Regions from separate parts of the Paenibacillus wenxiniae genome, predicted to be linked through region 2. Evidence: riboswitches for the same ligand, from Rfam matches in the RefSeq annotation. Region 2 holds a riboswitch; the other holds the start of a gene.

Region 1 (16,909 bases), on a different contig from region 2:
CGTACAGCGAGTGACCAGGTCGCCACATAAATATCCGGTCTGACTTCACGTGCACCTTTAGTACCGTTAATTAATTCATCGATCAGTCCATTGACCGCATCGACACGTAAATCGACCCATGCCTCATACAATTCCGGTACACGGGTATAGTAGCGTGAGGACGATGGATCGCGGAATTCCGGCATGTCTTCTCCATAACGCTCTCGGAATGCCTGCGCCGCCAGTGGTCCTACATCGCCATAGACGCCACGTTCCAAACCGTTCCATTCTGGAAAATAAGGTTCTGCCACTTCCACTCCATCAAAGGGCACATTGGCAAGCACATACGAGAGCACTTCTTTTTTCCATTCCATATAATCCTTTGAAAAATGGGAAAAACGCTCAAACCCGTCATTGATCGGTCGCAATAGCTCCATCCGCCATTGCTTCCATAGCGGCGGAGCATGCTCAGCGCTAAAGGTACCGTTACCGAGCACAAGTGCCCATACCGCAATCTCTCTACGCTGCAATGCTTCTACGAGCCGCAGATCGACCTTTTGCTCATTCACGACAAAATAATGCACCGTCCGATAACCAGCCAGCACCAGCTCATCTGCAATACTATCAGGCGAACGGTCGGCATAATATGGAAATAACGGATCAATCTGAATACTTGCTCCACGCAGCGCCCACGGGCGTGCTGCCTGTACATTCGGCTTCATCGCGAATATCCTCCACGCTTATAAGATGAACGTGTGCGTACCGCAGGCTTGCGCTCTCGCACAAATAATCGCGCCGCTCTGCTCGCACACCAGATTGAAAAGACAGCAAACCATGCGCCCCATACAACAGGCGGTAAAAAGAATTGACGGGCAAGCCCTGTCGCATCCCCCGCCGATGAAGGCGACGTGACCGACATAAGTACAATCGTCAATGCCGATACGACCGACTCCTCCAACGTCAAAAACATAATGAGCATAAAGTAGCCATTACGCAACCATTCCGGCGCGATCAGCATCAGAATGCTCACCATTACAAATCCGATCAGCCACACGACGCCAAATCCTTGATGCACGTACAGGATGAGCATCATGAGCGCAATCGCTGCGGTCACGATAATACCGACGCGTTGCTGACGCTTGTGATACAGATAAAACATCCATACGACAAAGATCGAAGAACCCATATAACCGGCAAGCCCAATCGGTAAACCACTCCATGCCGAAGTGATCATCGAATAGGTTACGCCGCTATGGTCTGCATTTAATTCAATGCGACTCACTCGCCCAGAGGTGAGCAATGTGACCATCGCATGGCTGAATTCATGGATCATCGTATCCAGATTACGAAATAACGACGAGAATGGCACCAATCTCGTCAATACTGCCGAACCGATCAGCAGCAAAATCAATTTCAGCCAATTGTTCAAAGCTTCACATCCTTACCCGTTTTAGTTGCTACTGCCACGTTCTATATTGAAATCGCACAGCGACAAGCCTTTTCCCCATTTTACCGTGCGTATGCAATGAACACAATTTGAACTGCTATAGTAGGAACTCTGTTCATTTGTCTATTTTTATTTACTTTTATCTAAATTTACAGCAGATCGGTCTCTACTTATCTACATCCATAATAGACAAAATTATATTTGTTTATTTTATTGTAGACAAAACTATATTATATCTATAAAATAATCATCAAAACACTAGATTGTCTATTAAGGAGCTGATATATAATGAATCGCAGAAAGGAACTACAACAGCAATATAAAGAAACACCGATCGAAGCAGGCGTATATGTTGTACGTAATATGGCAGAGCATAAGGCATGGGTCGATAGCCTGCCTAATTTACGTTCGCTTAATGGGCGTACATTCTCGCTGGATATGGGTTCGTTTGTCCATCGGGAGCTACAGGCGGATTGGTCGCGTCTCGGTAAGGAGCAATTTACGATCGATGTACTGGAAATGGTGAAACCGCCTGAAAATCCATTTGACAGTCATAAAGACTTGCTTGCTGATAAAGAACAGGAATGGACAGAACGTATGCGCGCTGAAGGCTGGAATTTATATCAGCCGCTGGAGAAAAACACATCGTTATAAGCGGTTTACGCGGACATTCATTAACGGACTGTTCGCGTATTCGCTTCGTTTCTAATCTTTTTATCGAGATACAGTCACTTTCTATTAATTTGCTGATCACTCTGTTGTATACACATCGCTTGCATAGCTGCTTTAACTAGCTTCTATCGCATACGTATTACTAGCTTATCTACCCACTCTCCCCTGTCCGCTACGGTATACGTTTCGCTTACCTATCTGTTCTTCAATAACTTCTAATGTACACATGTCGCTTATTTATTAGCTGCTTCATACTTCATGGGGGATGTGCCCAATAGCCCTGTACTGGATTCCGATCCGGTACAGGGCTATTGGCATCGATATGATATACTGTTAAGCAGATTACAGCAGCGGTTGGGCATAGTAGCCCTTACCTTAGGCTTGTCTCGGATCGGACACCATGTATACCAGATGACGAAAGAAAGAAGTGGAGCCTTTGTTTCTCGATATTTTGTTCGGTGTCGTATTGCCGATTATTGTGCTGATCGTTGCAGGCTCAGTGCTGGAGCGCATTTTCCGACTTGACCTGTACACTCTATCTAAAATCAACTTCTACTGTATTACACCGGCAACGGTATTTATGAGCATGTACCATTCCAATATGAATCCGGCGCTACTGGGCAATGTGATTCTGTTTTACACGCTCTATGTACTGTTGCTGTACATCGCCGGATCGATCACCTCTCGCATTATGGGCTATCGCAATGGTAAAAAAGCGGCTTTTAACAACAGCATTATGCTGGATAACTCCGGTAACTATGGTTTACCAGTGAATCAGCTTGTCTTTAACGGGGAGCCGTTAGCCGCATCGATGCAGGCGCTCATTATGTCGCTGCAAAGTCTATTAACCTTTACATACGGGGTTATCTCAATTCAAGGGTCACGACTACAGGGCAATTACCGCAGCGTTATTATCGGCTTTTTAAAAATGCCTGTTCCTTATGCGCTTGTACTTGGTCTACTATTGCATGTGATGGGCGTGCCGCTACCTGCCATGCTATCTCAGCCGCTGACGTATGCGCAGCAATCGATGGTCGCGATTGCGCTCATTACGCTGGGTGCCCAAATCGTCAAATATCCACTACGACTGTATCGGACAGACATTTATCTCAGCATGGCACTGCGGCTGTTTGGTGGGCCATTAATCGGATTGTTGCTTATTTATGTACTGGGCTTGAGCGGCATTCCTGCCCAGGCGTTATTGATTGCCTCCGCGATGCCGACAGGCGTGAACACGTCGATTCTGGCGGAAGAGTATCGCAATGAGCCGGATTTTGCTGCTCAAACCGTGCTGCTATCGACGATCGTCAATGTGTTTACGATTACAGCCGTTATCACCCTTTCGCATTATGTCGCCTGAGGAAGCGGCTGCAAAACTTGTTTTCAGGGTAGTCCAGGTCTTATACTGATACTGTTTGCCCTGCTTGTGTGTTCATTCCAACCTTTACTGTTTATCGGTATGGACGCGGATGCACGATCTGACTGCTCGTCAGCAGCAGGCACATCGTTCTAAGGCAATTATTCATTTAAAAGGAGTGAGCATATATATGCTACGCCAACCACGTCAAGCAATTGTATTTTTCCTGATGTTTAGCGCATTGATCCTCGTGCTTGCAGGCTGTGGTAATGCAAGCACTGGCAACAATGCCGGACAGAGCAGTACGTCATCCAGTAGTTCATCCGAATCCGGTACGACTGGATCAGACAACAGCAGCTCCAGCAGTGAGCAAAGCCAAGCGACGGGCACTGACAGTAATTCGACTTCTGCCAATGACAATTCAGCAAGCTTCAAGCAAGCGAATGATCCGATCGTCACGATCGAAATGGAGGATGGTCAGAAGATCGAACTGGAGCTTTATCCAAAAGCTGCGCCGAATACAGTGAACAACTTTATTTCACTGGTAAAAAAGGGATTCTATGACGGACTCACCTTCCACCGTGTTATCCCTGGTTTTATGATTCAGGGCGGTGATCCGAATGGCAATGGCTCTGGCGGTCCGGGCTATAGCATTCCAGGTGAATTTAACGAAAACAATGTACAAAATGATCTCAAGCATACACGTGGCGTGCTATCGATGGCACGTGCTGGCGATCCGAACAGTGGTGGCTCCCAATTTTTCATTATGGTTGCTGATGCTCCGCAATTAGATGGAAAATATGCCGCATTTGGTAAAGTGATTAGCGGTATGGATGAAGTGGATAAGATCGTTAATTTGCCACGTGGCGATATGGATAAACCGAATACCCCACCGGTGATGAAAAAAGTAACGGTCGATACGAAAGGTGTCGACTACCCGGAACCAGAAAAGAGCGGTAGCAACTAAGCGCTAACCGCCCCCATTTATACTCATCAAGCAGGCAGAGTAGCTCAGGATATCGATTCCTGGCGACTCTGCCTTTATTTTGCCTTGATGATGTACAAATCGACAGATCCGTTTTCAAATCTATACGATCGATACACAAAAAATTAATTTTAACTATTTAGACACTTAGCCATTTAGCCGATATATACATTACTCCGTCTACAGATTGGAGGATGCGGTACAGATCATCGTCTGACCACCGCATATTATACACGGAACTCATATTCAATCAGGGCAAATTCATCGAAAGGTGAAGACGCAAAGCCATGGGTCTACAGCGAAAGGCAGGGTTTCGCCATGACAGCCGGTTGCCGACGAATACCTGATAGGTATGAATCGAAGGAGTCCGATTCATCATGAGCTATACTAGAAATAATACAAAAACCATCTGGATCGCGATGCTTACGTTGCTGATCCTGCTGGGAGGTTTACCTATGCAATCCGCTCATGCGCAATCGGCTCAGAAAGCTACCTGGCTGTGGAATACGCAACTTATCGTCACTTCCTCAGCCGACGTGCTGCAATTTGCATCATCCCAAGGGGTCAACCTGATCTACCTGCAAATCAACCGTGACCTGGATGCTGCTGTGTATCACAACTTCATCGCCGCAGCTACTGCAAAAGGCATTGCTGTGCAAGCACTCGACGGTGATCCTTCCTGGGCGCTGGATTCCCAGCGTTCAAAGCTACAATCCTCGCTTGACTGGATTACCTCGTATCAGAATACAGCTAGTGCGGATCAGCGCTTTAGCGGTATTCATATCGATATCGAACCGTATTTATTGCGAGAGTGGAAAACGAAACAGAGTAAAGTCATTCGCGGCTGGCAACAAAGCGTACTGAGCGTTTCGCAAACCGCGCAGCAGCTAGGAATTTCCGCTTCTGCCGATATTCCATTCTGGCTGCATACACTGTACACAGCCGATCAGAAAACGACACTGAGCAGCTGGATGATGCAGCAATACGATTCGATTACGATCATGGCGTACCGCGATCGTGCGGATGCCATTGTGGACGTTGCTTCGGCAGAACTCGCTGAAGGTGTAACGGCAGGGATTAGCGTCTATGTAGGTGTAGAAACGAATGCTTCCGCAGAAGGAAATGGCATTACCTTTTACGAAGAAGGCGCAGCCTATATGAACCAGCAACTACAGATTGTAGATGATACCGCGTCGACGTATTCTTCCTTCGCTGGTATAGCGGTTCATGATTATGCAGGCTGGTCAGCCTTTATCAATCGCTAGACGAACAAATGATAGGCCACGATGTTTTGCTGATTATCGAATACAGAATTAGCAACACATCGTGCGATATGTATCCATGTACGTCTGCTCGTCTAACACTGGATCTTGATCCATCATTGCCAAAACGACTGCCCTTTGCTTTTTGAGGGGGAGTCGTTTTAATATAACAATAGGGACATATCGATCTCTCCATCGATTTGTGACGATTGTTGCGATTGCCTGACTATTTGCCTATATCTCCTTATTTCAATCTCTACAATTTAAACAATTGCTTCTTTTATAGGGCTGAATGTGACAAAAATGTTATGCAATAGTATCGTTTGGAGACAGATTAACATGTCGTATTGCTGGTATGATGGAACACGGGAACAAGAGAAATTTACTATGTAAGGAGCGTCTCACCACATGCTACATATGAAACGGTGGCTCATAGTCACACTCATCATGGCACTTTTCATTCCGCAAGCGATGACCGCCGATGCGAAAGCATCCGGCAAAAGCACTTCCGCAGCGTCCACTTCGGGTAAAACGGTATACCTGACGTTTGATGATGGGCCTACTGCACACACGATGGATCTGCTGGACATTCTGGACAAGTACAATGCACATGCTACTTTCTTCATGCTCGGTCCGCACATGGAGCGCTATCCTGCGGCAACCAAGCGTATCGTAAAAGAAGGGAACGGACTCGGACTGCACGGCGTTACTCATGTAGCAAGCAAATTTTATCACTCGCCGTACAGCGCTTATAATGAGATGGTTGGTGCTAACAACAGTCTTTACAAAGTGACCGGCCAGCGTACAAGTCTTGTTCGTCCTCCATACGGTAGCAAACCGTATCTGAAGCAGAACTTCCGTGATGTATTGCTGCCTGTAGGCGGATTCCACCTGTGGGATTGGAACGTCGATTCGCTGGATTGGAAATACAAAAAAGATCATCAGAAAGTGTACAACAGCATTATGCGTCAGATTCATTCCGTAGAAAAACGTGGTCAAACACCGGTTGTTCTAATGCATGATCAGCCAGCAACACTAAAAGTGCTACCTCTCGTATTGAAAGAGCTTCAAGCGGAAGGTTACACATTTAAAGTATTGAACAAGCAGCTTAAACCATTGAACTTCTGGAATGACGAGCGTTAATCATTAATCAATATGGATTCAACAAAAGCCAGAGCTTGAAGCATATGCTTCATGTTCTGGCTTTTTTGCATACGGAATGTGCAGACGGAATAGTGAGATTTAGACATCAAACCTTTGTTCCTTTAATTACGAAAATAACTGTGTAGTTAACTAAGCAATTAAACAAGCCAAACCGATAATGAACATAGAGCCTGACATCAGGCGTAAACAAAATCAAAAGGGCGAAAGGATGATTGTATGAATCGATATCATGCAATGTCAAAAGCAAAAATGCTCAAAATTTCATTATGTTTCATTCTTCTGCTAACTTCTTTTTCAAGTGCAGCAGGTTTGGTTTTCGCAGGACCAATGAATAATGTTTTTACAGTAACGAATACGAATGGTGACGACAGTACAGGTTCATTCGCCTGGGCGATTGCGCAAGCAGGACAGGTCGCTAACGGTAAAGTCGTATTTAACCCTGCTCTTGCAGGATCGACGATCACTCTGACAGGGAGCCTAACGCATTGGAATCCGGGGGATAACACTTCTCTTGAAATCGGAGCGCAATCGACCGGCAGCTTCACCATTCAAGGTCTGACTGATGCTCAGGGTAAGCCTGCGGTTACGATCAATGGCAATGGCGTACAGGGGATCTATGCAACAGGTAGTGGAACATTCAGTATGTCCAACCTGATTATGAAAAACTTCAACGTCGTCGATACGCATGGCGGACTGGATTACATGGGTTCTGCGTTATCCATTACAGGAGAACAATATTCCAGTGTGACGCTGGACAATGTTTATTTTATTGGCAATAACAAAGCTTTCAAAACGATGGGCGGTATCGTCTCGCTTAGCATCGTAAAGGCACCGTACAAAGCCAATTTTAACCGCGTTAAATTCCTCAATAACTCTCTAGCGGCGAATGATGCCTCCAATAACACTTTTCAAGGTATGCTATTTTTCAATAGCTTCGTGAAGGCAGTCATTACGAATTCCTTATTTGCAGATAATACAGTGAATACACATACTTCCTCAACTGGAATCGGCTCCATTAGTGCTGGTGGCGGTGCTTATGATGCGATCTGGTATAACAATACATTTGCTAATAATAGTCTGACAAATGATCAGGGAAATGTACTCGCGCCTATCGCATACCTTACAGATGCAGGCAGACCGAGCAATACGACGTTTGAAAATGAATTCCGCAACAATATCGTTGCTAACTCTTCGTTAAACTTTACTGCACAGACCAAAATCTCTGCTCTGCTGTTTAGAGCATCACCCGACGTTCCACCAGTGAGCGTTGATCCTAATCTTATTGTGACTTCCGCAGATTCCAGCTTATTCCGAAACACAGATATGCAGGACTACAGACTGACTAATACAGCTGTATCTGCTATTGATCAAGGCGATAATACGTATGTGTTGAGCAGTTTGGATCTGGACGGTAATCCTCGTTCAGATGGCGGCATCGTTGATCTGGGCGCGCTGGAATATGCACCGGGTTCCAATGCGGAGCTTGATTCCATCGCTAATCAGAAACCACATGCGGATGATGTATCCAAAGACAATGGTAGCTCGATTGCAACTGCAATCAAATGGGCTATGAATATGCCTCCTACAGTGAGCGCGATTGATCAATCCAGCCTGAAAGCTGTAGATTCTGCCGCTACCATCAATCTATACAAAAGCGCGGATTATGCAAGCAATGAAGTAGCAGGTAGCAGCTCGATTCCGATCAAAACCGATGGGCAACCGACGTATCTCTATGTTAAAGTGACCGCTGAGAACGGCACAACGGTTCGATACTATCAGGTCGCTCTGTATCCGCCCATCACAACAGTTACTTTGTTATCTGCTGTTGCAGATGGATCGGATACAAGCACAACGACCAAAATCGATCTTACATTCGACAAAGACATCAGCAATTTTACGATCGATGATATGTTAATTTTCGGTATTACCGCTTCGGCATCTGTTCAATCGGTAAGTGGTTCCGGCAAAAAATGGTCGGTCTTTGTAGACTCCATTCAACTCAATCCAGACCCCCCTCCTGCCAACCAGTATCCGACATCCGGGGAAGTTCAATTTATTCTCAATTCAGTACCTTATCTGTATAACTTTGATGTCGATTCGTCTTTACAAAATCTTACGATCTACAAAGCCAAAGCACCGCATACAACACCACAAGCAGCGATTGATTATACGAGCGAAAAGCTAACTGGACTGGAACCAGGTAATACCTATTCCATTAACGGCTCAAGTGTGATCGCTGATACGTATGGTCATGTCGATATTCCTTCGTTCTGGATGGGTCAGACGGTGAATGTGATCCATGTGGCAAGTGGTGGTTCTGTAGATAGCCAGCCACAAACGTTTACGATTCCAACTCGTCCGTTGCCGCCGATGAACATTAGTGTGACCGATGCGACCTATGCACAAGCACATGACGGCAAGCTGTCTGGCGTGAACAGCACAATGGAATATATGATTGGCGATGGCATTCAATGGAACAATATCCATAGCAATGAGATCGACAATCTCGCGGTAAACACGTACTTCATTCGTTACAAAGCAACGGCGACTTCATTCGCTTCCAAAGCGACTAGTAAAGCAGTCGGTGTGAAAGATCCAAATGCCGAGATTGTACCAGCACCTGCTGTAATAGCCGATGATACGATGAACACGATCAACGGTTTGGACACCACGATGGAAATTTCCGTCGATGGACAAGCATATGTATTGTACAATGGCTCGAATTTACCGGATCTGACAGGTGACCATGACGTGAAAGTACGTTATGCAGCCACTTCATCCAAGCCGGCTGGCCTGGTCACCTTGCTCAACTTTACCGCTAATCCGGTTCCGTTGTTGCTAGTAACTGCAACTGATGCACCCGGCTCCAGCAATAACGGTAAAACAGCGATTAGCATTACTTCTTCTAGTCTGCCTGGCTCTGGCCACAAATGGGTATTCAAAAACTTCGGTACTACTACGGTCGTGCAGCCAGCAGTAGGAACTATCGCTAATGGATATAGCGACTTGCCAGCCAGTGGATGGATTGATGCGGCGAATAATGATTCGATCATCGTAGCTGAAGTGGATGGAAACGGCAAAGTGCTCCGTTTTGCTACGGTCAAAGCGATCGTTATTACGGAAAGCTCCAGTGGTGGCAAGTCTTCGGGTGGTGGCGGAAGCACGCCTTCCACAACACCGACCGTGCCCACTCCTGGAACGAGCACACCGACTACGGCAGGCAAACAACCGGTTATCGTACTCGTGAATGGCAAACAGGAAGATGCTGGCGAAGCGACTACCACAACCGAAAATAATATCAAAACGACAACGATTGATGTGGATACGAACAAGCTGAAAACAAAGCTGGATGCAGAAGGTCTAAACGCCATCGTCACGATCCCGATCTCGTCTGATTCCGATGTGAATCGAGCACAGATCGACGGTCAGGCATTGCAAAATATGCAGGACAAGTCCGCCACCATCGTACTGCAAACAGACACTGCATCGTATAAGCTGCCAGCCAAAGAAATTCAACTGAGCACGCTCGTTTCTAGCAATGGAACAAGCACTACCAATACGGCTAGCGATGTCAAAGTCATGATGCAGATTGCCAAGTCTCCTCAAGCGGTTACGGAGAAAATGACAGAAGCAAGCAAGTCGAAAAAAGCGACACTGCTCACCGCTCCGTATGATTTTAAAATTACAGTAACGAACGATGGCAAGTCGATCGATGTGAATTTATTCAACGCGTATGTAGAGCGTACGATTCAATTACCAGATAATGTTGATCCAACGAAAATCACGACAGGCGTTGTGCTGCGTGACGATAACTCCATCGATCATATCCCGACCAAAGTGATCCAGCAGAACAATCATTATTATGCGGTGCTGAACAGTTTGACCAACAGCAATTATTCTGTTGTGTGGCATCCAATGACCTTTGCGGATGTGACTAATCACTGGGCCAAAGATGCGGTTAACGATATGGGTTCACGTATGGTCGTTAATGGTGTGACCGATACGACCTTTCATCCGAACGCCAACATCACCCGCGCAGAATTTGCGGCTATTATCGTTCGCGGTCTGGGACTGCCAACAGATCAAGCAGCAGCTTCCTTTAGCGATGTGAAGTCCGATGCATGGTACGCAGGCGCTGTACAAACGGCTGTTTCGTACAAGCTGATCAATGGCTTTGAGGATGGTACATTCCGTCCACAGGATACGATTACACGTGAACAAGCGATGATGATCGTAGCGAAAGCGATGAAGCTGACCGGTCTTGCTGAACGTACCTCTGCTTCTAATGCGACATCTGCACTGGCTAGCTTTACTGATCACGGTCAGATTGGCGGCTGGGCTAAAGACAATCTAGCACTGACTGTTCGTGCCAAGCTGATCAACGGACGTAGCGGCAAAATCGATCCAAAAGCGAATATGACGCGTGCCGAAGTTGCTGCGCTTGTTGAGCGTCTGCTCAAACAATCCCAGCTGATTTAAATAGGCAGTAGGAAAATGTCCGTAGGATATGTAGTATTGTAGCGAAGTGCGATTTTTAGAATAGATACAGGAGATTTCAATAATAGAGTGCATCCTAAATAGACATTAGAAAACCCTCGGGTAAACCAATGTGCAATTTAGGGTGCACTCTACTTTAGGTTCTAGCTTTTTAAATTGTTCAGATAAATTAGCGAAGTCGAATCACGCATTATTGCATCAATTATTATATGCTTCTCGATGTTTAAAGTGGTATCCTTTATCTTCTTGCAATTTTTCATCTTCACTCGAAGGCGTACTATATTGACGAACTCCAGCATCATTTTTCAAATAATAATAAGTCACAGTTGGTTCATCCTTAAAAATCACTCGCGTATTATAAGCAGGTGCTTTACTAAAATCAGTTTCAATCGATAAAATATCGGAGGCAGAGTATCCCTTTTGTTCTAAATAAGCTTCAACATCTTTAGTGTGCATATGCTTCATCAACTGAATATGTCCATACAAAGTAACTATAATAATTAAGACAAATGTTGCTAAAAACAGTATCTTCCTTTTCATCATACAGCACCTACTCATTTTTCTCTTGGTACATTTGTATATTCATCATCTAATAAGCAGCTAATACAACAAAAGAAATACATATCTCTTTATCGATTTTTTAACACTATTATCTCGATTGATTTCGTCTCCACATTCGCAGTCCAGCACGTTCGCTGGTATGATAAAAGAAGAAGCGAACGCTTCATCTATACGATCATACGATCAGATTTAATCATGAAAGGACGCCGATTCGATGATGAACATTCAACCCCATATTCACTGGCAGACTCCTGCTGTTACTCGTCACGAACGCGAGCAGCGGTATCAACAGCGTGGCAGACTGCTATGGTTAACCGGTTTGCCAGGTGCGGGTAAAAGCACGCTTGCTTTTGCACTGGAACGCGCTTTATTCGAGCAAAATAAACTTTGTTATGTACTGGATGGCGATAATGTACGTCATGGACTGAATAGCGATCTGGGCTTTTCCGAAGCAGATCGCCATGAGAATTTACGCCGCATTGGTGAGGTTGCCAAACTAATGGTCGATGCCGGACAGATCGTCATCGCTGCGTTCGTTTCTCCATACCATAGTGACCGCGATAGGGTACGCCATATGTTTGCAGCAGCGGATTTTGATGAGATTCATATCCATTGTCCGGTTCATATTTGCGAACAACGCGATCCAAAAGGACTGTATGCCAAAGCGCGTGCCGGACAGATTCAAGGCTTTACCGGAATTGACGCGCCGTATGAAGCACCCCAGCAGCCGGAACTAGTCATTAATACCGAACTGCTATCGGTGCAGGAAGCGGTACTGTTAATAATGGAAACAATGGAGTTAAATACTGCATCTTCATAACGAATCGCTCGCTATCTCGCTATATTATGAAGCGAACGATAGCTCACTACGATAATTTCTAGCAAACGGATGCAATGCGGTTACCAGTACAGCTTACGATACTCAGTCGGCGTCATATTTTCTCGCGCCATAAATTGCCGATTAAAATAGCTCACACTTGGATACCCTGCATCCTCGGCAATTTGTCCGATATTACGATCTGGGCGCTCCAGCAGCCATTGCTTCGCCATTTGCAAACGAGAGCGGGTAATGAACTCCAGCGGTGTCATTTCCACTAACGTCTTGAACAGCTTGCAAAAGTAATACTCACTCACCCCTGCGCGATCCGCCCATTCTCGCAGCAAAAACGGCTGGCATGCCTCCTGCTGCATCTGTGGTAGTAAGCCCAAAATACGACTTTCCGCTTTGCCTGCACGCGTATTTTTAAGCGGAACAGCTTGATGAACAAATTCGGCAAGCACCGCATACGTGAGCGTGGACAGACGCGCCTGATGCAGCATCCGATTATGCTCCGCTTCGGCTAATAGCTCCAGATGCGCCTGCTCCCAGCCACCGCGCTGCCGCAGCGTCCACAACACATGCCGATGAAAGCCACGCTCAATCATATAATCATGCAGTCGCTCCCCATAAAAATGTATCCAGCGGATATCCCACGGGTCATCCTCACTGCTGTAATAATGCTGACGCTGATGCGGAAAATAAAGCACCGCCTGACCACTACGCAGCTCATGTACCGTACCATCGATCTCAACATAACCTTTACCCGAAGCGACATAATGAATATTAAAATTGTTCAGCGCACCTTCTTCCCGTAGCACATGATGATCCGGTTGCTGACGATAGTGCCCCACCGATTCCGGCAGGCAAAAATAGGGCTGCTCCTGCAATGTCAGCAGCACGCTTTGTCTGTTCATGCTCATCCTCCTTAATGACAATATTGTACTAATTTTATTCAATATATTATCATTTCCAAGCGCTTATTCATTTATTATAATCACAACATAGAACAATATAGCAACTCAGACAGGAGGATCTTTTTAATGACACAAGAACGTAAATTACGCTGGGGTATTCTCGGTAGTGCCAGCATCGCTGTCCGCTCGGTCATTCCAGGTATCCAGCAGTCCAGCCTGAACGAAGTGACGGCGCTCGCCAGTCGTACACTGGAGAAAGCCGAGCAAACAGCAACCGAGCTAGGCATTCCAAAAGCATATGGCAGCTATGAAGAATTGTTAGCTGACGAAAGTATTGATGCCGTTTACATTCCGCTCCCGAACCACTTGCATTATGAGTGGACACTGCGTGCTGCTGAAGCAGGCAAACATATTTTATGTGAAAAACCACTTGCTCTAAACGCTGAGCAAGCCCAGGAGATGGCAACAGCCGCTTCCAAAGCAGGCGTACATCTGGCAGAAGCATTTATGTATCGCCACCACCCACGCTATGAGCAAATCCGCGATATTATAGCCAGTGGAGAAATCGGCGATGTGCGTGGCATCCACAGTACATTTACATTCAACAGCTGCGGCTCTGACGGCAATGTACGCTTCCGCAAAGACTGGGGCGGCGGCTCGCTGTACGATATCGGTTGTTATTCCATCAGTGCAGCACGTATGCTGCTCGGCAAAGAACCATCCGCGGCAACCGTCATTGCGATGTTCTCACCAAAGCATGACGGAGTCGACATGATGGCAAGCGGCCTGCTGGAATTCGGCGATAATATCGGCGTCACCTTCGATAGCGGCATGTGGGCAGCCTTCCGCAACACACTGGAAGTGCTGGGCACCGAAGGCATCATCGAAGTCCCATCTGCCTACGTCAGCCCGGACGATGAACGCTCTAATTTCTTCGTCACCGTAGGCGACAATCGCCGCGAAGTACAGGTTGCCACACTCAACCAATACGCAGCCCAGGCCGATGCCTTCGCTCGCACCGTATTAAACGGCGAAAAGTCCATTTATGACGCTGAAGACGCCGTCCGCAACATGCGCGTACTGGACGCCTGCCTAAAATCAGCTGAGGAACGCCAGCGTATCACATTGTAAGCGATACCTAGAAACGCTAACCCTAACCATGCAAGAATTGTATAATTATAAAACTCTTGCAAAGCCCCTAAAAAACAATGTCGATATTCATAAAAGCTGCACTACACCCAAGAAAACAAGATAGAAGTTCAAATGTGTAATATCTATTCACTAATTTATACGATCCGTACAACTATAAATAACAATCTGTCATATAAAAGGCGCGCAATAAACAAACTTATGTATTCAACTACCCTAACAAATAAAACGTATGTAATCTGCTCAAAAAATGTATGCGTTACCACCTATGTTTAAAACGGCTACACCATCCAAAATATGATTAGAAAATCTCCCACCGCCATCTTTTCGGTGTACAAATGTTTTCAACTCATGTTGCGAGCAGCACAGAACGAAGGGAAGGAAATAAGGGATAAGGACGATTTTGGAGGGGCGGGAATCTACAAGTCATTCCTAATCCGTAGATTCCCGCGGCTCCACTGAGTCCGTTCCCTTATTCCTTGCCGGAGTGATTGATGCCCCCACCAACAAAGGTGAGCAAGAACATCCAACACATCACACCCTATTTTCTAATCAAATCCCCCACAAAAGAAAGGAAGCTGATCCCATGAACCACATCGAAATCCCAGGCGCAGGCAAACCTGTATCCACACTGATCAAAGGCTCCGACTATTTTACCCATGATGCCTACGACAAAGTCGTGACCAATCTAAACGCCTTTATCGAAATCGGCGGCAATACGATCGACACTGCACACATTTACTGCGGTGGTCAAAGTGAAGAAGTGCTCGGCAAATATATGCAGGAGCATGGCAACCGTGATTCGCTCGTCATTTTGACGAAAGGTGCTCACCATGATCAGAACGGACCGCGGGTTAACCCAGAAGCGATCCGCAGTGATCTGATGACCAGTCTGGAACGCCTGCAAACGGGGTTTGTCGAGCTGTATGCCCTCCATCGTGACGATGAATCGGTACCTGTCGCTGTTATTCTGGAAGCGCTTAATGAACATATCGAAGCGGGTCGCATCGGAGCGATTGGAGCGTCTAACTGGTCATGGCAACGGATGCAGGAAGCGAATGACTATGCTGCTTCCAACGGACTGACTGGCTTTGCCTTTAGCAGCCCGAACCTGAGCCTTGCTAAAGCGAATGAGCCATTCTGGGCGGGCTGTGTGTCCGCCGATCAGCAAACGCTGGACTGGCATGAGCAGACTCAGCTGCCGTTACTGTCATGGTCGTCACAAGCACGCGGCTTCTTTACCGGACGATTTACACCGGAAGTGCGAGATAACGAGGATCTGGTACGCGTGTTTTATAGTGATGATAACTGGGAGCGTCTGCACCGTGCCGAACAGCTTGCTGCCGACAAACAAACAACAACTATCCAGATCGCACTTGCTTATGTGCTCAACCAGCCATTCCCAACCTGTGCACTGATCGGTGCACAAAATCGTGATGAGTTGCTGTCGTGTGAACAGGGCGCTAGCATCACACTCACGCGTGACGAACTGAACTGGCTCGATCTGAGCGGAACTCATTCTTCCAACGTCTAAAATCATCTATATGTACAATCATTATGTGCTCGAAATGACGCTACACTTATTGGTGTAGACTCATGTAGACTCATTTCGAGCAGACATTCATACTCATGCCATAAAATGAACAGCCAGCATATACACTTCCATAAAGAGGAAGATATGCTGGCTGTTCATTTATAAAGTGATCTATAGATTGATAATCATTATGAGGTTCTACGTGCTGATGCAGACTCCACCATATTTAACAAAAGATCACGCACCAGCGGAAATTCCACATAGCCATCCCGATCCAAAAAGTGTCCTCCCTTTTCCATACGATGCAGTTCTGCCTGTAAGCACTGTGCGAACCGCTCACTATATACGATCGGTACAATCGCATCATCTTCGGCAGCAATGACGATCCGTTCAGAAATGCCTGTTATTAACTTTTTATAATCTACTGGCTGGTGCACAAATCGGTCTAACTCAGGCAATGTAGAAAGGGGATCGCCAAAACCAGATACCATAATGACACCGCCCACCCTGGCATTAGCGTCCAATCGTTCTAAATACTTCAGTATCGTAATACATCCAAGACTATGTC
Region 2 (16,909 bases):
ATACCAAACATAAGGAATCCATAGCAGCAAAAAAAGTAAAGAAACGATCAAGACGAATAATAGACTTGTTAACGGACGCAGAAAATATGAATATCCTTGACGATGATTCTCAATAAAAAACAAGGACAACCGCAATTTCAGCAGGCTGTCCTTGTTTTTATAAGGTATAATGACCGCGTAAACACCAATCTCGATGGGCAAAACGTAGTCATAACGGGAGTTTTAAAGATTCTCAATCTTTTCTCAATAATTTTGCAAAACCTCTTGATAATAATAATCATTGTTGATAGAATATAAAAAGAAAGAAGGAACTCGGCAAAGTCCCTTCTCTCGGTAAAGCAATAGTCAAAGCTTATTTCTTTTCAAATGTTTGACAATCTGTTTCTTGAGCTTCAGTCGCTTGTTGTTGAGCGTGGCTAGTAACGAAGATTGTTTCAGCAGTGCATTTGTTTTGCTCTGCCCAGTGAGTGCAAGAGTTAACTTCACACAGTACGCCTTGTGCCATGATGTTTCACCTCCTATAAGAGAATACAGATGCCAAGCTACAGTCCCTTCGGCAAAAGGGGCTATTTGTGCTATGATCTGATACTTACATTGCCAGTATACAGGATATATACCCGCTTTGGCAAACTTTTTACCGTGCTATTACGAAAAAAAGAAGAAAGATCCATTTTCTATAAACGTAAGCCATGTTTTCTAAAAGTGTGCGCATATATATTTTCGTTTGTTCGTAATATAATCATCATTCTCTATTATAAAATCCTCTATCATAAAATCGTACCATCAAAAAAGCGTAAGATCACAATCTTAAAAAGTATATCATCAAAAATAATCTCATCAGAAAAAATTGATCGTATTGGAACATTGAAAATGATGCGATCCGAACATTATGAAAAGCCTTCCCGCGAAGCCACAGCTTCATAGGGAAAGGCTTTTTTATTCCAGATTCACTTGTTTTTGCAGCTACTCCTATAAAGTCATGTCTAAAGGTATGCCTATGTTTAGTGCCATAGAGTGCCATAGAGTGCCATAGAGTGCCATAGAGTGCCATAGAGTGCCATAGAGTGCCATAGAGTGCCATAGAGTGCCATAGAGTGCCATAGAGTGCCATAGAGTGCCATAGCTATAACAAACGCTGTCCTTGATAGAGCTTCCCCTTACTTCCGCAGCAGGCTCAGATCAAATTCAGGCACAAGCCCTTCGCGAGCTGCACGACCGAGCAGTGCTTCAATCGCACCATAACCATCTTCGCCCAGATCGCGCGTAAATTCATTCACATACAGTTCAATATGCGAATCTGCAACGTTCGGGTCCATTTCCTGTGCATGCTCTAGCACATAATCACGAGATACTTGCGGATGCTGCCACGCGTATTCCACCGAAGCGCGTGCCCAGTTTGCAATCTGCTCGCGATCCAGTGAACGACGTGCGATAATCGCGCCCAACGGAATCGGTAATCCCGTATCTTGTTCCCACCAGCTGCCCATATCTTGCAGCAGGGTAAGACCATAGTTAGGGTAAGTAAAACGTGCTTCATGGATGACCAGTCCTGCATCGATCTGTCCATCGCGCACAGCAGGCATAATCTGGTCAAATGGCATCACGACCACTTCGCCGATGCCGCCCGGTACATTTTGTGCAGCCCATAGACGGAATAATAAATACGCTGTTGAGCGTTCGCTTGGAACAGCGACCCGTTTACCAGTTAGTGCAGAAGCATCTTTTGCTTCCGGATCAGCAGTCAGTACGAGTGGACCACAACCGCGTCCAAGCGCACCTCCGCAAGGGATAAGTGCATAGTCCTCCAGTACCCAGGGTAGGGCAGCATAGGAGATTTTGAGCACTTCTGGCCCTTCACCAGAAGCCGCCCAGTTATTCGTAATATCAATATCAGCATACGTGACTTCCAGCTCTGGTGCACCGTCGATTAAACCGTGTACCCAGGCATGAAAAACAAACGTATCGTTAGGACATGGGGAAAAAGCAATTTTCATTTAGAGCACCTCCGCTAAAATACGGGTTGCTTGCCGGAGTGACTTGAGGGCATCTGGAATACGCCAGCTATCACGATCACGAGGCCCGACTTCATTAGAAATTGCACGCATTTCCATAATCGGCAGGCGAAACAACTCCGCAGCCATCGCTACACCGAAGCCTTCCATTCCTTCTGCTGTAGCATCCGGAATACGCTGCACTAATGCAGCCGTTGTATGCGCAGAGCCTGTCGTCGTCGATACCGTCAGCACCGCACCGACATGCACAGGGATATTGGAAGCACGAAGTGCGGAAGTGAGTTCTGTTGTATAGCGTCTGTCCGCGCTAATGATCGAGCGACCAAAGCCTAGCGTATCGACGGAAAGAAAACCTTGATCCGGTGTCTCGGAACCGAGGTCCGCAGCGATAATTTGATTGGCAAGTACGATGCTACCTATCGGTGCATGTGGAGCAAAGCCGCCTCCAATGCCAGCACTAATGACCATTCGATATCGATCGCTTTCTGTAGCGAGATGAGCAGCGGTTCTTGCCGCAGCACTCGCTGGGCCTACACCGACGATAATCACATCGCAGCGTTGTCTGGCGTGATCAGGTAGCGCTTGAAGTATGACATCGTGTTCAGCCTGTACAGCAACGGCAATCAAGATGCGCGAACCTGCTTTTGTGTAACGTGAAGCTTCCATCAAATCAAACCTCCTTAGCAATCGAGGCTTGGCAGCAAGCCCATCCTTTAACGTTACTCCGAAAAAGCAATGATGTAAAGTCGCACATCGTTTATCTGTGGCGAGGATATATTCTTTTATCCGCTTATATAAATGCTTCAAATATGCGCTAATCCGATGCGCAGAGCAATACATGACCATGTATGAAAAATAAGGCTGCTAATGTAGGAACAGACATCCATACATCAGCAACCCTATCCTAGTAACGGTAAAAGGGATATGAGAACAGCCAGACAAGCTGGATCAATCTAACGATGCCAAGCCGATCACATACGAAATAATATTTATCCTATCATGATCCATTAGCATGGTGATTTCCCTACATTAGTGTATTGTTTCAGCACATATCATTCCGCTCGTAACTGATCGATCACCCGTTGTAAGCCCTCCGATGCTGTTGTTAGTGAATGTGCAACCCGAACCGCTTCCTGATTCGCAGTGTGTTGACGGCCAGCCGTTTCTTTTGCTTCATTACAGCTATTAACAAACGCAGTTGCAATGCCAGCGATATGCTCAACCGAGCCAGAGATATGAACGGACGATGCCGATACAAGCTGGCTTGATTGTAAAATATGCTGCACGCCCTGACCAACTTCAGCGCTATGCTTCCAGATGCTTTCCAGCGTGTCCCGTGTTTGCTTAGTAGCGGCTACACCTGCATCCAAACGGGTATTTACTTGTTCCATTGAATCGGCAGACTTTACCGTATCTGACGTCATTTCCGCTAAAAAGGACGTGATTTGCTTGGCGGAGTCGGCTGAAAGGTGAGCAAGCTTCTGAATTTCTTGAGCAACTACGGCAAAGCCTTTGCCTGCTTCACCTGCACGTGCGGATTCAATCGATGCATTCAGAGCAAGCAACTGTGTCTGAGCGGCAATTTCTTGAATAAAGCCGGTAATTTGCGAAATATTTTGCGAGTGTTGTTGTAGGGAACGAATATGTGCTCGTGATTGCTGAACTGCCTGTAATAGCAGTTCCATTTCTTGATTTAACTGTTGTAGACTTTGATTGCTTATTTCAGTAAAGTTGGCTGTCTCGTCTGAGCGCCGAAGTACCAGATCGATCGCTGCACGAATCTGTTCTAGCTGCTGATTGTTTTGCGCGACCGCATCGAGTGCGAGACTGGCCTGATCTTTTTGCAACGAGGAGCCTCTAGCTACACCATCGATCCGTGTATTCATTTCTTCTCCATGCATTGTAGCTGAAGACGCGATATGCATCAGTTCAGAGGAGCCGTTTGCAATTCCCTGTACGACAGCATTTAGGCGCTGAGTGAGTGCATCGACAATGCGTCCGCGCTCTAGCTGCTGCTCCTGTTGATATGTACGTTTATAACGCTGATTACTCATAATTTGCAGACTGACGGCTACCGATGTACAAATAAGAAAAAAAGCATGGCCAATGAGCATAATAAGCGAGTACGTCTCTGTACCAAACACTAACCGCGGAAACCAGATAAAGCCAGCGATATGCTGCACCGCAAATAACACGGTAGCGATTGTAATCAAGCGTATATTTTCATAAAAACATAAAATGGCAATCACCATAAAGATCGAGAAATGAAAGACGACATCCCCATTGCCGCCGGAAATCATAGACATACTGCTGAATACCATGGACAGTGTGTTAAATAAAGCAACCTTCGGATCATCTGGACGTCGTGCATACATCCAGAAAGCGATAATTAGCATCACAATAGGCAACAATAGTAATAAATTAAGCGCCTGTGGATTGCTGTTCATGATCATAGCATTGCCTGAATGATGCATCATGTCGCCAAAAAAATGAAGCTGCCGTGCCAGAAAGTGCACCAGCAGTGAAATCGCTAGCACCCCGGCTGAAATGTAAAGCATCATATTGTTTTTTTGTTTACTCATATTCGATTTCCTCCTGAACCATAATGAACAAAACAATCAGCAAAACACAACATACACAGAAGCGTACATACACAGCTTTTGAATAGTCATGTTGTTGTTATTTATATCGGTGGCTGAATTACGAATTGATTATAGATAAAATTTAAAATTCCACACTTTTAGAAAAATTTATGGCATGAAAAATACAGAAACATGATTATCTGTATATTTATTGATAATTCATTCATAAGAATGGAAGATCTTAAACTTGTCATATAGGCTATGTGCTTGCCTTATACGTAAATAATACGTGTTGTATGTACGAATAACAGAATCCATACCTATGCGATGGATGACTGTAAACGAAGTGATATGTAATTACATAAATAATATTCCTGTAGAAGCTACTGCATACTTTTGCACAAACAGGGTAATACATTTCAAAAAGCTGTTTGCCTAACCTGAACTTGCCTGTAGTTGAAGCACACATCGAAGCACCTATACACGCATCGAAGCACCTATAATCGCAGCTGAATCACTAAGTATACCTATCATTTGTAGGACGCTGCTCAAGCAATCGCATAGGTATACAATACGATACCCTCCTAAATTTATACCGTTATGAATCAAGTAGAGGCGGCAACGAATTGGAGCTATACGCTGGATTAGAGGAAATATAAATCATATGCAGACTCAGAAATCGTATAACAGCGCGATCTGGCAAATGGATGAACAGGTCAACGGATAGACGAACAGATGGAGTGGAATAACTGAACCTTATTTTGCAAAGTAGAGGTGGGCCAAGCACAATGAAAATGGACAGCAATGAAACATGGACGATTGAGGTAGACGGACAATCTGTAGTCGCGCATCCCGGTATGACGATTGTGCAGGCTGTAAATGCAGTACCTGAACTATATATTCCTCAAATTTGCTATAACGAGCAGCTCGGTCCGATCAACACCTGTGACACTTGTATGGTCGAGGTGAATGGTGAGCTGGTACGTGGATGCAGCACCGAAGTGCAGCAAGGTATGCGTGTATCCACACAAACGAATCTGGTAAAGGATGCACAGCAGGAATCGATGTCCCGTATTTTGCGCAATCATGAGCTGTATTGTACGGTATGTGATAACAATAACGGGAACTGTGTCGTACATAATACGACCGAGCGGCTCGGCATCGAGCACCAGAGTTATCCATTTCGTAAGAAGCCGTATGAGATCGATAATACGAATCCATTTTACCGGTATGATGCAGATCAATGTATTTTGTGCGGACGCTGTGTAGAGGCCTGTCAGGATCTACAGGTGAATGAGACGCTGTCGATTGATTGGAGCCGCGAACAGCCGCGTGTCGTCTGGGATGACGATGTGCCAATCGATCAGTCTTCCTGTGTGTCATGTGGACATTGTGTAACGGTATGTCCATGTAATGCATTGATGGAGACGTCGATGATTGGTGAAGCTGGCTTTATGACGGATATCGATAGCCGACTGATGGAGCCATTGATCGATCTGACGAAAGCGGTAGAACCGGGGTATGCGAGCATTTTTCAGGTGTCTGAGATGGAAGCATCGATGCGCAAATCCCGGATTGAGAAAACGAAAACCGTCTGCACGTATTGCGGCGTAGGCTGTAGCTTTGAAGTATGGACAAAAGGCCGCGATATTTTAAAAATCGAGCCGTCTGTCGATGCGCCGGTGAATGGCATTTCGACCTGTATTAAAGGTAAATGGGGCTGGGATTTCGTCAACAGCGAGGAACGCCTGACCAAGCCGCTTATCCGTCAGGGAGATCGTTTTGTAGAAGCTTCATGGGATGAGGCATTGTCACTTATCGCTGAAAAGCTGGGCAGCATTCGTGACGAACACGGTCATGATTCGCTCGCTTATATTGCATCATCCAAATGTTCAAATGAAGAAAACTATATTTTCCAAAAGTTTGCCCGTTCGATCATGGGTACAAACAATGTGGACAACTGCTCACGCTACTGTCAATCTCCAGCCACGTCCGGACTGATGCGTACAGTCGGTCTGGGCGGTGACTCTGGTACGATCCAGGACATTCAGCAAGCCGAACTGGTGCTAATCGTTGGCGCGAATCCAGCGGAATCGCATCCCGTGCTGGCGACTCGTGTTAAACGAGCGCATAAGCTATACGGTCAGAAGCTGATCGTATCCGATATTCGTAAAAATGAAATGGCTGAGCGTGCCGATCTGCATTTACATCCGCATCCAAGCTCAGATCTGGTATGGCTGTCTGCGGTAACGAAGTATATTATCGATCAGGGCTGGGAAAATCGGGAGTTCATCGATCAGCATGTGGAAGGCTTTGATGCGTACCGCGAATCGCTCGCTCCCTACACACTGGAATATGCGGAAGAGAAATCCGGTCTGACGCGCGAGCAGCTGATTCAAACGGCGGAAATGATTCATCAATCCGGCAGCACATGTATTTTATGGGCCATGGGTGTCACACAGCATCGTGGTGGTACAGATACATCGACAGCGATCTGTAATTTGTTGCTGACAACAGGCAATTTTGCCCGTCCAGGTACAGGTGCATATCCGCTGCGTGGTCATAACAATGTACAAGGGGCATGTGATTTTGGTACGATGCCGAACTACTTCCCTGGTTATGAAAAAGTGAGCGATGATGCAGTGCGTGCTCGGTACGAACAGGCATGGGGTGTGAAGCTGCCGGATCAGCCAGGGCTGGATAATCATCAGATGGTGGATGGTATTGAAGATGGTCGTATTAAAGGCATGTATCTGTTTGGTGAAGAGATGGCATTGGTCGATTCGAACTCTAATTTTGTAGAAGAGATGTTTGGCAAGCTAGACTTTTTCGTTGTACAGGATATTTTCTTCTCTCGCACGGCGCAGTTTGCGGATGTCGTTCTGCCTGCGTCGCCAAGTTTGGAGAAGGACGGTACATTTACGAATACCGAGCGTCGTATTCAACGTTTCCACCAGGCATTGGAACCGCTTGGCGATTCGCGTCCAGACTGGCGCATCATTCAAGATGTAGCGAACGCACTGGGAGCTAACTGGAATTATCGTCATCCGTCCGAAATTATGGACGAAGCGGCCAGCCTATCCCCTATGTTTGCAGGTGTAAGCTATGAGCGTCTGGAAGGCTGGAACAGTCAGGTATGGCCGGTGAAGCCAGATGGGAGCAGTACGGAACTACTGTACACCGACGGTTTTGCTTTCCCCGATGGCAAGGCACGTCTGTATCCGGTTGATTGGACAGTACCGTTTGAGCCGGAAGCAGAATACGATCTGCACCTGAACAATGGACGCTTGCTGGAGCATTTCCATGAAGGCAATATGACATATCAATCGGAACATATTCGTCATAAAGTGCCGTCTACCTGGCTGGAAGTATCGCCAGAGCTGGCAGCCGAGCGCGGTATAGAGACCGGGGCGCAAGTACGTCTGGTATCGCCATTCGGAGCGGTGAAGCTGTCGGTCGTTGTGACTGATCGAGTACGAGGCAAGGAATTGTATTTGCCAATGAATACGCAGCAGGCGAGCGAAGCGGTTAACCGTCTGACGAGCAGTCACACCGATAAAGTCACCCATACGCCAAGCTATAAGGAAATTAGTGTACGTATGGAGGTACTGGAAGATCGCGGCGTATCCCCGTTGCCACAGGTAAATCATCGGTTTGCCAAACGGCATCCACAGATTAGTGTGCGGGTAGAGGACAAATGGAAGCGCGACGATTACGAGCCGATTGCGGATACTATACGGAAGGAGCGTGCCCAGCATGGCCAGAGCCATTAATCGAATTGAACGCCACGAACCGACAGCAGCAGAAATTCAGGCCGAGTCACTTAGTCAGGTGATCGATGCCATTGCCAGTAACAAGGAAGCGATTGTGAAGACGATCGGTATCGTGAAAGAACTGAACGATGCCGGGATATTGGACATTGCCAGCGCCGCACTCGAAAATCGTACTGAACTCGGATTGCACGGTGTGCAGTTGATCAATGCGCTCAATCTACCGCCGTTATTAAAAAATGGACTGACGATGGTGCAAATGTTCGGTAGTATTGATCCGCTCGAAATGAATCGCCTTATTAATGCGCTAGGTAGCAGCCTGGGTCAAATCAGTGAGATTGATCCAACCAATCGTCAATATGGCGATCATATCGATAAAGAACCACCAGGCATGCTGGCATTGTTGAAAATGATGCGTGATCCAGATGTGCGCACAACGATGACATTTGGGCTACACTTTCTTAAAGCGATGGGTGGCGAGCTGAACAAGCCGAAGCCAGAGGAAGAGGATGTGTATTCCGATCCGCGTGGTAAAAAGAGTAATGATTATCCAGAGGTGTAGTCGTTAGGAGTAGTGAAGGTTAAGATATGAAGTATGGAGTATGAAGTATAGAGATAAGAAATTAAGAAATAAGAGAGAAGGAAAGAGGGAGTCAGATTGGCTTAGGCATGTGCTTGAGTCGATCTGGCTTTTTGTATTGTATTATATTGTATTGGAAGATAGGTTTGTAACATAACTAATATATACCTGATAAACTAGCGAATGATGCGATAAAGTATATTGTGGTCGCTTGTTGTATAAGTCGCTTGAAGATGTACGCAACAAACGAGGCGCCAAATAGAAACCGCAAATAAAAATCACAAAATAAAAACCCGAAAATAAAAACAACCGGTGTGCTGCTCATGAAAGCAGTATGCCGGTTGTTTTATTTTGTATCATTTATCGTCAGCAAGCGCTTGTCGAATGAATTAGTATACTTTGACTGCTGTGTACTGGCTAGCATCTGTAGTCATTGTTGTTTTTTTGCCACCTTGTTTCATCGATGCATCTACAGTTGTGTCAACTACAACCCATTTGCCATTCAGGAATACTTCGTTCCATGCATGGTATTGTTTAACTTTAGTCGTAGTACCCATATCCAGCTTTGCTGGAATGCCTACGCTGCGCAGCATTGCTGCATTCAGCGAAGCATAATCGTAGCAGATCCCTTTGTTCGAAACTAATGTTTGAGCAGGGCTTGGAACATATACAGTCGGCAATGCTGCTGCCAGTGCATAGTCATATTTTACTTTCGAAGTGATGTAATCATAGATTGCTTGTGCTTTAGCTGTGTCTGTTGTTGCGTTAGCAGTCAGTTCACGAGCTTTTGCAATAACAGCAGGGCTGTTTTTCCAGTTGATGTTTTGAGTCGAAGCCAGGTATACGCTGTTTGGATCGTTCAGAGTAACATCCAGCGAATCCGAGCTAACTTTGCGATAGTTGTTACCGGATGTGTTTTCCAGCAGTGTAACTTCGTATTTACCGTCACCTAGCTGTAAAGGGAAGGTCGATGCTGTACTTACTGTGTTCAGATCGTAAGTGTATGTTGTACCACTTTTTGCGATCATCACTTTCGTACGTGCAGCCGATGCAGGAGTATAGTTAACGGCGATGTAGCCGCTTGTCATATTCGAAGTGTCCAGCCATTCGGAGTTTGTCGTTTCAGCCGCAAATGCAGGGCTGATTGCACCGAACAGGAAAGATGTAGCGAGCGAGCAAGCAATTAATAGTTTTTTCATGGGTAAAACTCCTTTCGGTAGCTGGCTGCCAACTTGCGAGGTGCAAGTAAGGCCCTTTAGCTTTGCGTCACTATTTTTCAATAGTTTTGCCATTATCGTCTAAGTTTTATAAAAATTGGTAATTATAGCGTACAAAAAAAGCTTATCCATTCGGTAGCTGGCTGCCAACTCACAATGAGTAAGGCCCTATAGCTTTGCGTCCCTGCTTTTCAACAGGTTTGCCATTATCGTGCAAAAGCTTTGATCTATTCGTTCAAGCTATGCGAATGTGTACCAGGTACACGATATCAAATAACAGAGAAATTAGTTCTTGTAGTGTTCGTAAAAAGTTACTGAGTAACCACAACCTAATCATAGCACTTTTTGCGAAAATCACAATCCCTATTCGTCAAAATACGCGAAATGAATAATACTTTAGTCCCTGTTGCAAAAATCAGCTTTGCTGATCGGTTCGATGAGCGTGAATGATCAGTCGATGGGTCGGATTAATGAGCGGATCACACGTAACGAGCGTCAACTCTTGCTCCTTACCATTTGCGTTTAACACCGATACATCTGTAGGTTCCACAATGTGAATTTGATCTACTGTATAGGTGTATACATGCCCCTGCGCCTCAATCTGAATCGTATCTTCAAGCTTGAGTTCGTTTAGACGATTAAACAGTCGTCCATACTTATGAGCACGGTGAGCAGCAACAGCAAAGTTACCAATAGTCCCAAGCTGGTCTGTCTCGGAAATGTGTACCGCAGCACTGCGCATATTGTCGCGCGTAGCGCCTTCAACGATCGGCAATTTCACATCGATAACAGGAATCGTAATAATCCCGATGATGTCGCCTTGAGCCGCCGCTGTAAGAGCTGAATCAGCACTATTGTTATTATCGGCAGCAGACCCTTCATTTAGTAGAGCATTTACGCGAGAATATTCATTTTTTAAATTATTTTTTCCGGCGCTTGAGCCAGCTTGTTCACTTTGTTCCGCCTGGGCAAGCAAGCGTTCCTGTTGCCAGTCGGCGTACCATTCGGATGCTTTAGGATAAAGTAGAACCGCAATGCCTAGCATAATGAGCAGATATGACCATTTTTTCACGGATAATATAGCCCCCTTTCTAACATTTTGAACAAGTATTGAAAAGTGTGATCTGCACTAGATGTTTGCAAATGCTAAGCTCCTTACATACTATTAAAGCGCTTTTCAGCTAATGATTCAAATAATGATCAATATTATATGAATATCTACGTTTATTTTTAAAAAATGGATTATTCTGGTGTGAAATTATTGTGATCGTTAGATGGTAAAGGATGAACGTTTATAACATACCCGTTTATCAGATGAACTTGTATACAGGTAAGCGATAAATGAACAAGTGACAACTGAATAAACGGCAAGTAAACCGGTTATAAGCAAACAAGTGACAGGTAAACAAGTTAAGAAGCGATCAGCAATAACGTATAAGTGGCATGTGGATAAGGTAGAAACAGCTAGATAGAAAAAGCTAGATAGAAAAAGCCAGAATGAGAGGTTTACACATCCATACATTGCTTAACGAGCTGGCGCAATCTTTGTATACTATGCTCCAGTTGTCCCATCTCAGCATAGGAATACGACAATCGGATATGATGAGCAGCCGCACGATCATACATATAGCCCGGATGGATCAGAATGCGTTCGCGAAGTGCCAGCTTGAACAGACGATGCACATGAACGGTTACAGGTAGACGCAGCCAAATATAAAAGCCGCCTGCCGGTACATTCCATGCCCCGATATCGCCAAAATGATATTCCAATGCAGCAAGCAATCGGTCGCGCCGTGCTTGAAGCTGTTCCCGTAGCCATGCCTGGTGCTGTGCCTGGTGTCCATCTGCCAGCCAGCGTGTGGCTACATACTGGGAGAGACCGCTGGAGCCATAGTCGGTTTGCATTTTAATATCAGCAAGTCGGTCGATGACAGGCACAGGAGCGATTATCCAGCCTACACGAATGCCGGGCGACATCATTTTTGATAAACTGCCTAGATATAAAATATTACCGTGACGATCCTGCGACTTGAGCGGTGGCGGCGGTTCCTCATCCAGCCACAGCTCACGATACACATCGTCCTCAATTAAAGGCAAAGATAAGCTACTGGAAAGCTCCAGCAATTCGGCTCTACGTTCATTGGACATGATCGTCCCGGTCGGATTATGAAAGGTTGGAATCGTGTACAATAAACCAGGCTGATGCTCGGTCAACTGTTGGCGTAAATGACTCATCTTGATCCCCTGCGCATCCATAGCGACACGATGGACACCGATGCCGGCAGACTGGAACACACGTACCGATTGAATATAAGAGGGCGCTTCAGCCACAATACTGGAAGGACGTTGAAGCAGTCCAATGGCAATCAATTGTAATGCTTGTAGCGCACCGGAAACGATCAAAATCGATTCTGGACTGCACTGAATCCCTTGTTTTGCTACATAATGAACAATCTGTTGCCGCAAACGAAGATTACCTTTTGGCTCTTCATAGCCAAGAAACGGTTCATCGCTCGCATCTGCCAGAATATGGCGAATCCGCGCTGTGGGCAGCAGCTCTGGACCAGGTTCACCGGTTCCTGTACGAATGATGTCAGCACGATATTCCGCTTCATTAATCTGACGAATCGCTGGCAAATTCGGTTGATGCGCTCCTGACTCGACATAGCGATCCCAGTTAATTGTGTTTGCTGCCAGACGATTCCATGTATTATTGACTACTCGTGTGCCGCCACCTTTATTTCCCGCTATGATCCCCCAGGAAGCAAGCTCGTCAATCGCCTGTGTCACGGTACTGCGATTCACACCTAGCTGCTCTGCTAGCTTACGCTGTGAAGGCAGACGCGTGCCGACAGGCCATTCGCCGTTACTAATACGTTGCCGTAGCTGCTGTTCAATTTGACGATAGAGCGGTAATGTCTGGTCACGCTCCAGCAGCCAGCGTAGCTTGGATTTGCTCATGACGGATTCCCCTTTACGATAAACGATGCACAATGAACGAGCTGTTGCCGCAAACGAAGATGACCTTTTGGCTCTTCATATCCAGAAAACGGTTCATCGCTCGCATCTTGCGATTGATGTTAGTTTACGATAAACGATGCTTAACGCTATATATTTCAGTATAACAGGTGAAGGTATACTGTTCAGAGTGGACTTATACGTATATACGTTGGAGCTATCATTTGCAGACGGGGCACGTATATCGGATTGCGTATATCGTATGGATAATCGGATTTAAATAGAGACCGATCAGGTTACAGGGGTGCAGGCTATTTTACATAAAGTATTTGGCTGGTATAGCGGATTTCGATTTGGCTGTTGGAGGGTACGATCCGCATTGATACAATGGGCTTTATGTAAAAGGGGGAGGAATATATGGCTGGTGTAGTGGTACATGCTTTTATACTGGCGTTAGGATTAATTCTACCGCTAGGTGTGCAAAATGTGTTTATTTTTCAGCAGGGTATCGTTCAGCGCAAATGGCGTGCTGTGCTTCCTGTCGTGATGACCGCGGGACTATGTGATACGCTGTTAATTAGCGTTGCCGTTGGAGGCGTGTCGGTTATTGTGCTTGGACTGCCCGGCGTCAAGCTCATGTTGATGGGTGGGGGTGTATTGTTTTTGATCTATATGGGCTGGGTGACATGGAAAAGCGCTGCTGCACCATCGCCTCATCTGCCGATGGCTGAGCAAAATGAACGGACACAATCTACAAAAGCTTTCGATACGGCAGCAACTATGCCAATGAACGCCAAACGACAAATCGGGTTTGCGCTGTCGGTATCACTTTTGAATCCACATGCGCTGCTGGATACGATTGGTGTGATCGGTACAAGCTCGCTGCGTTATGAAGGTGGGGAGCGCTGGGCATTTACGCTGACCTGTATCATTGTGTCGTGGTTATGGTTTGTGCTGCTGGCGGTGGCAGGGATGACGATCGGTCGCTTGGATCAGACAGGGCGATGGTTCCAATGGCTGAATCGCAGCTCTGCTCTGTTGATCTGGGGAATTGCGCTGTATTTGTTAGTAAGTTTATATGGCGAGTTGCGCTGGATGATCGGTTCGTGAGTAGTGGTGTAGGATAGAGTGTAGATCTGCATGTCCCGTGTTAGCGATCTCCTAACACGGGGTGAACTGAAAAAAGATTTTTGCGAAACAAAATATCGTACTGCTCCAGTGTTAGCGATCTTCTAACACGAGGTGAACTGAAAAAGGATTTTTACAAAGCAAAATATCGTACTGCTCCAGTGTTAGTGATCTCCTAACACGGGGTGAACTGAAAAAGGATTTTTGCGAAGCAAAATATCGTACTGCTCCAGTGTTAGCGATCTCCTAACACGGGGTGAACTGAAAAAGGATTTTTGCAAAGCAAAATATCGTACTGCTCCAGTGTTAGCGATCTCCTAACACGGGGTGAACTGAAAAAGGATTTTTGCAAAGCAAAATATCGTACTGCTCCAGTGTTAGCGATCTCCTAACACGGGGTGAACTGAAAAAGGATTTTTGCAAAGCAAAATATCGTACTGCTCCAGTGTTAGCGATCTCCTAACACGGGGTGAACTGAAAAAGGATTTTTGCGAAGCAAAATATCATACTGCTCCAGTGTTAGTGATCTCCTAACATGGGATACAGTGAGAAGGGATTTTTGCAAAGTGAAATTAGGTTACATCTGAAAATAATAGAGTTAGGATGACAGAGCATAGTATAAAAAGTATAAGGTTAGCTGTGAAATGTAGTAGCAGGTAATCAGTGTATACACGAATATAGACGATAGAATGTAAACTAGTAAATAATGTAGAACAACTAGATAACGAATACAATATGATGAAAAAGAGCCAGAACCGATCACTCTAGGCTCTGGCTCTTCATTTATCGTTGACGATCGTCATTTGTGTATCATTTACATGTGATCTTAAATTAGCAGTTATGACATCTAAAGCACGAAGCTTCAGCTATTCACTTTACAGCCGCGAATAAACTCTACCGCTTGCCGAATATCCTGCTCCGGCTGGTTACCGACCTCGCGCTCAATCGTCAAATAGCCGGTATAGCCAATCGCCTGCAATGCGGCAAAATAAGCAGGGAAATTGACGGTTCCTTCACCAAGCGCTACCTCACGAAAGCCAATGCTACCATCTTCAAACGCAGCAATCTGCTCATGGCTCAGATCACCATACACATCATACGGATTGACCTCGGCTGTGCGGATGCCGTCTTTCACATGGGTATGCACGATATATTCGCGCAGTATATGAACACCCTGTACCGGATCGTCGCCAGTCACCATCACCATATTCGCCGGATCAAAATTAACAGCGACGCCCTTATGATCGAGTGAGTCAAGGAAGACTTTCAAGCGTTCAGCAGGCTCAGGGCCTGTCTCGATGGCAAAATAACCACCCATATTTGAGGCGAAAGAAGCTAGCTCGTTACATGCTCTTTGCATAATTGCATATTCGGGATCGCTCGTTTGCGCTGGAATGATGCCGATATGAGTCGTTACAATCGGGCTTCCAAGCTCTAGTGCGAGCGCCATTACCTTTTTGGATTGTTCAATTTTCCAGCGATTATCCGCTTCCTGGCGAAAACCGTGACCGCCATAATCGGCGCACAGTGCGGACACCTCAAGTCCCAGCTCTTGAATAAACGATTTTAATTCCCGTCGTTGCTCGCTATTCAAATGATCCGGGTTCATTGCGCCTTCGGTTGCCCAGAGTTGTACACCGTCTGCACCAACCTCACGTGCTTTTCGAAGATTACTATGCAAATCCAGCTTAAATGCATCGGCAATGACGCCGATTTTGCCCAGTGCTGTCATGATGTCCCATCCTTTCGCTATCGATCGAATCCCTATCGTTTCGATCAATGGAATAATACAGGTGATAAGTGGAAAAGATATAGTTGATCCGTAGATGAGGATGAATATATAGATGGAGTAACAATATAGAGAGGAGGACGAACGTAAAAGTCAGGTTGTTTCCATACATGTCTCTACCTGAGAGCGTTTAAGGCACGATGACTTGGTTACACTGCATCCCAAATTCGGCGTACATTGTCCAGACCGATTGCGGCTCCGTGCAGGCAATCTTCCATCCCTTCAAATTCGACCGATACATAACCGTCATAACCGGATGACTTGATCAAACATAGAATTTCCCATATATCCAGATCGCCATGACCGATAATCGCGCCGCGCAAATACATTCCACTCGTGCTCGTAAACCAGCCTGCACCTGGAGGACGATGCGCTGGACGAATATAAAAGTCTTTCACATGCACCATCGAGGCAAAAGGCAGATTTTTCTGCACAGCAGCCAGCGGCTGCTCATCTGCGCAGACGAAATTGCCCACATCGAGTGTTGTTTTATAGTTCGAACGATCAACCGCCTGAATAAGCATTTGCACTCGATCCGCGTGTTGAATGAGATAGCCGTGATTTTCCACGCTTGTGGTGATGCCGTATCGTGCCGCATGGTCAGCAATACGGCGACAGGCGGCAGCGAGCGAATCCAGATGCCGATTAAAGTTCGCAATCGATACATCCGGTGAAGAAGCTACATCATGCCGCATCAGTTTCACACCTAGCTCCGCCGCAATATCCACTTCACGCAGCACACGCTGAATTTCCCGCTCGACTTGCTGATCATCATCGCTGAGAAAATTAGCTCCGATCGCGTAATTGGATAGCTCAATTCCGCGCTGTTGTGCACGCGCTACAATCTGCTCCAGCAGTTCCGGTTGCTCGGTC

The links. Region 2 has a riboswitch for cyclic di-GMP ahead of AAHF22_RS18640 (transglutaminase-like domain-containing protein). Riboswitches for the same ligand answer to the same signal wherever they lie in the genome.
Region 1: another riboswitch for cyclic di-GMP. It lies ahead of AAHF22_RS09090 (hypothetical protein); the one in region 2 lies ahead of AAHF22_RS18640 (transglutaminase-like domain-containing protein).

The regions. Positions count from the first base shown of each region.
Region 1 is NZ_JBCGUH010000004.1:38,241-55,149, reverse strand. It holds gene AAHF22_RS09115 (N-acyl-D-glucosamine 2-epimerase) at 1-701, opposite strand, end outside; gene AAHF22_RS09110 (M50 family metallopeptidase) at 698-1,408, opposite strand; gene AAHF22_RS09105 (GIY-YIG nuclease family protein) at 1,715-2,080, shown strand; gene AAHF22_RS09100 (AEC family transporter) at 2,535-3,458, shown strand; gene AAHF22_RS09095 (peptidylprolyl isomerase) at 3,646-4,422, shown strand; cyclic di-GMP riboswitch class I at 4,685-4,777, shown strand; gene AAHF22_RS09090 (hypothetical protein) at 4,818-5,705, shown strand; gene AAHF22_RS09085 (polysaccharide deacetylase family protein) at 6,111-6,845, shown strand; gene AAHF22_RS09080 (S-layer homology domain-containing protein) at 7,194-11,345, shown strand; gene AAHF22_RS09075 (DUF3139 domain-containing protein) at 11,562-11,903, opposite strand; gene cysC (adenylyl-sulfate kinase) at 12,142-12,744, shown strand; gene AAHF22_RS09065 (AraC family transcriptional regulator) at 12,825-13,658, opposite strand; gene AAHF22_RS09060 (Gfo/Idh/MocA family protein) at 13,785-14,789, shown strand; gene AAHF22_RS09055 (aldo/keto reductase) at 15,394-16,341, shown strand; gene AAHF22_RS09050 (RBBP9/YdeN family alpha/beta hydrolase) at 16,530-16,909, opposite strand, start outside.
Region 2 is NZ_JBCGUH010000013.1:2,752-19,660, reverse strand. It holds gene AAHF22_RS18670 (DUF1540 domain-containing protein) at 353-505, opposite strand; gene AAHF22_RS18665 (1,4-dihydroxy-6-naphtoate synthase) at 1,158-1,994, opposite strand; gene AAHF22_RS18660 (futalosine hydrolase) at 1,995-2,678, opposite strand; gene AAHF22_RS18655 (methyl-accepting chemotaxis protein) at 3,065-4,594, opposite strand; gene fdhF (formate dehydrogenase subunit alpha) at 5,383-8,367, shown strand; gene AAHF22_RS18645 (helical membrane plugin domain-containing protein) at 8,351-8,926, shown strand; gene AAHF22_RS18640 (transglutaminase-like domain-containing protein) at 9,334-10,143, opposite strand; cyclic di-GMP riboswitch class I at 10,157-10,244, opposite strand; cyclic di-GMP riboswitch class I at 10,293-10,376, opposite strand; gene AAHF22_RS18635 (class D sortase) at 10,577-11,233, opposite strand; gene pdxR (MocR-like pyridoxine biosynthesis transcription factor PdxR) at 11,668-13,122, opposite strand; gene AAHF22_RS18625 (LysE/ArgO family amino acid transporter) at 13,537-14,229, shown strand; gene AAHF22_RS18620 (sugar phosphate isomerase/epimerase family protein) at 15,110-15,979, opposite strand; gene AAHF22_RS18615 (sugar phosphate isomerase/epimerase family protein) at 16,186-16,909, opposite strand, start outside.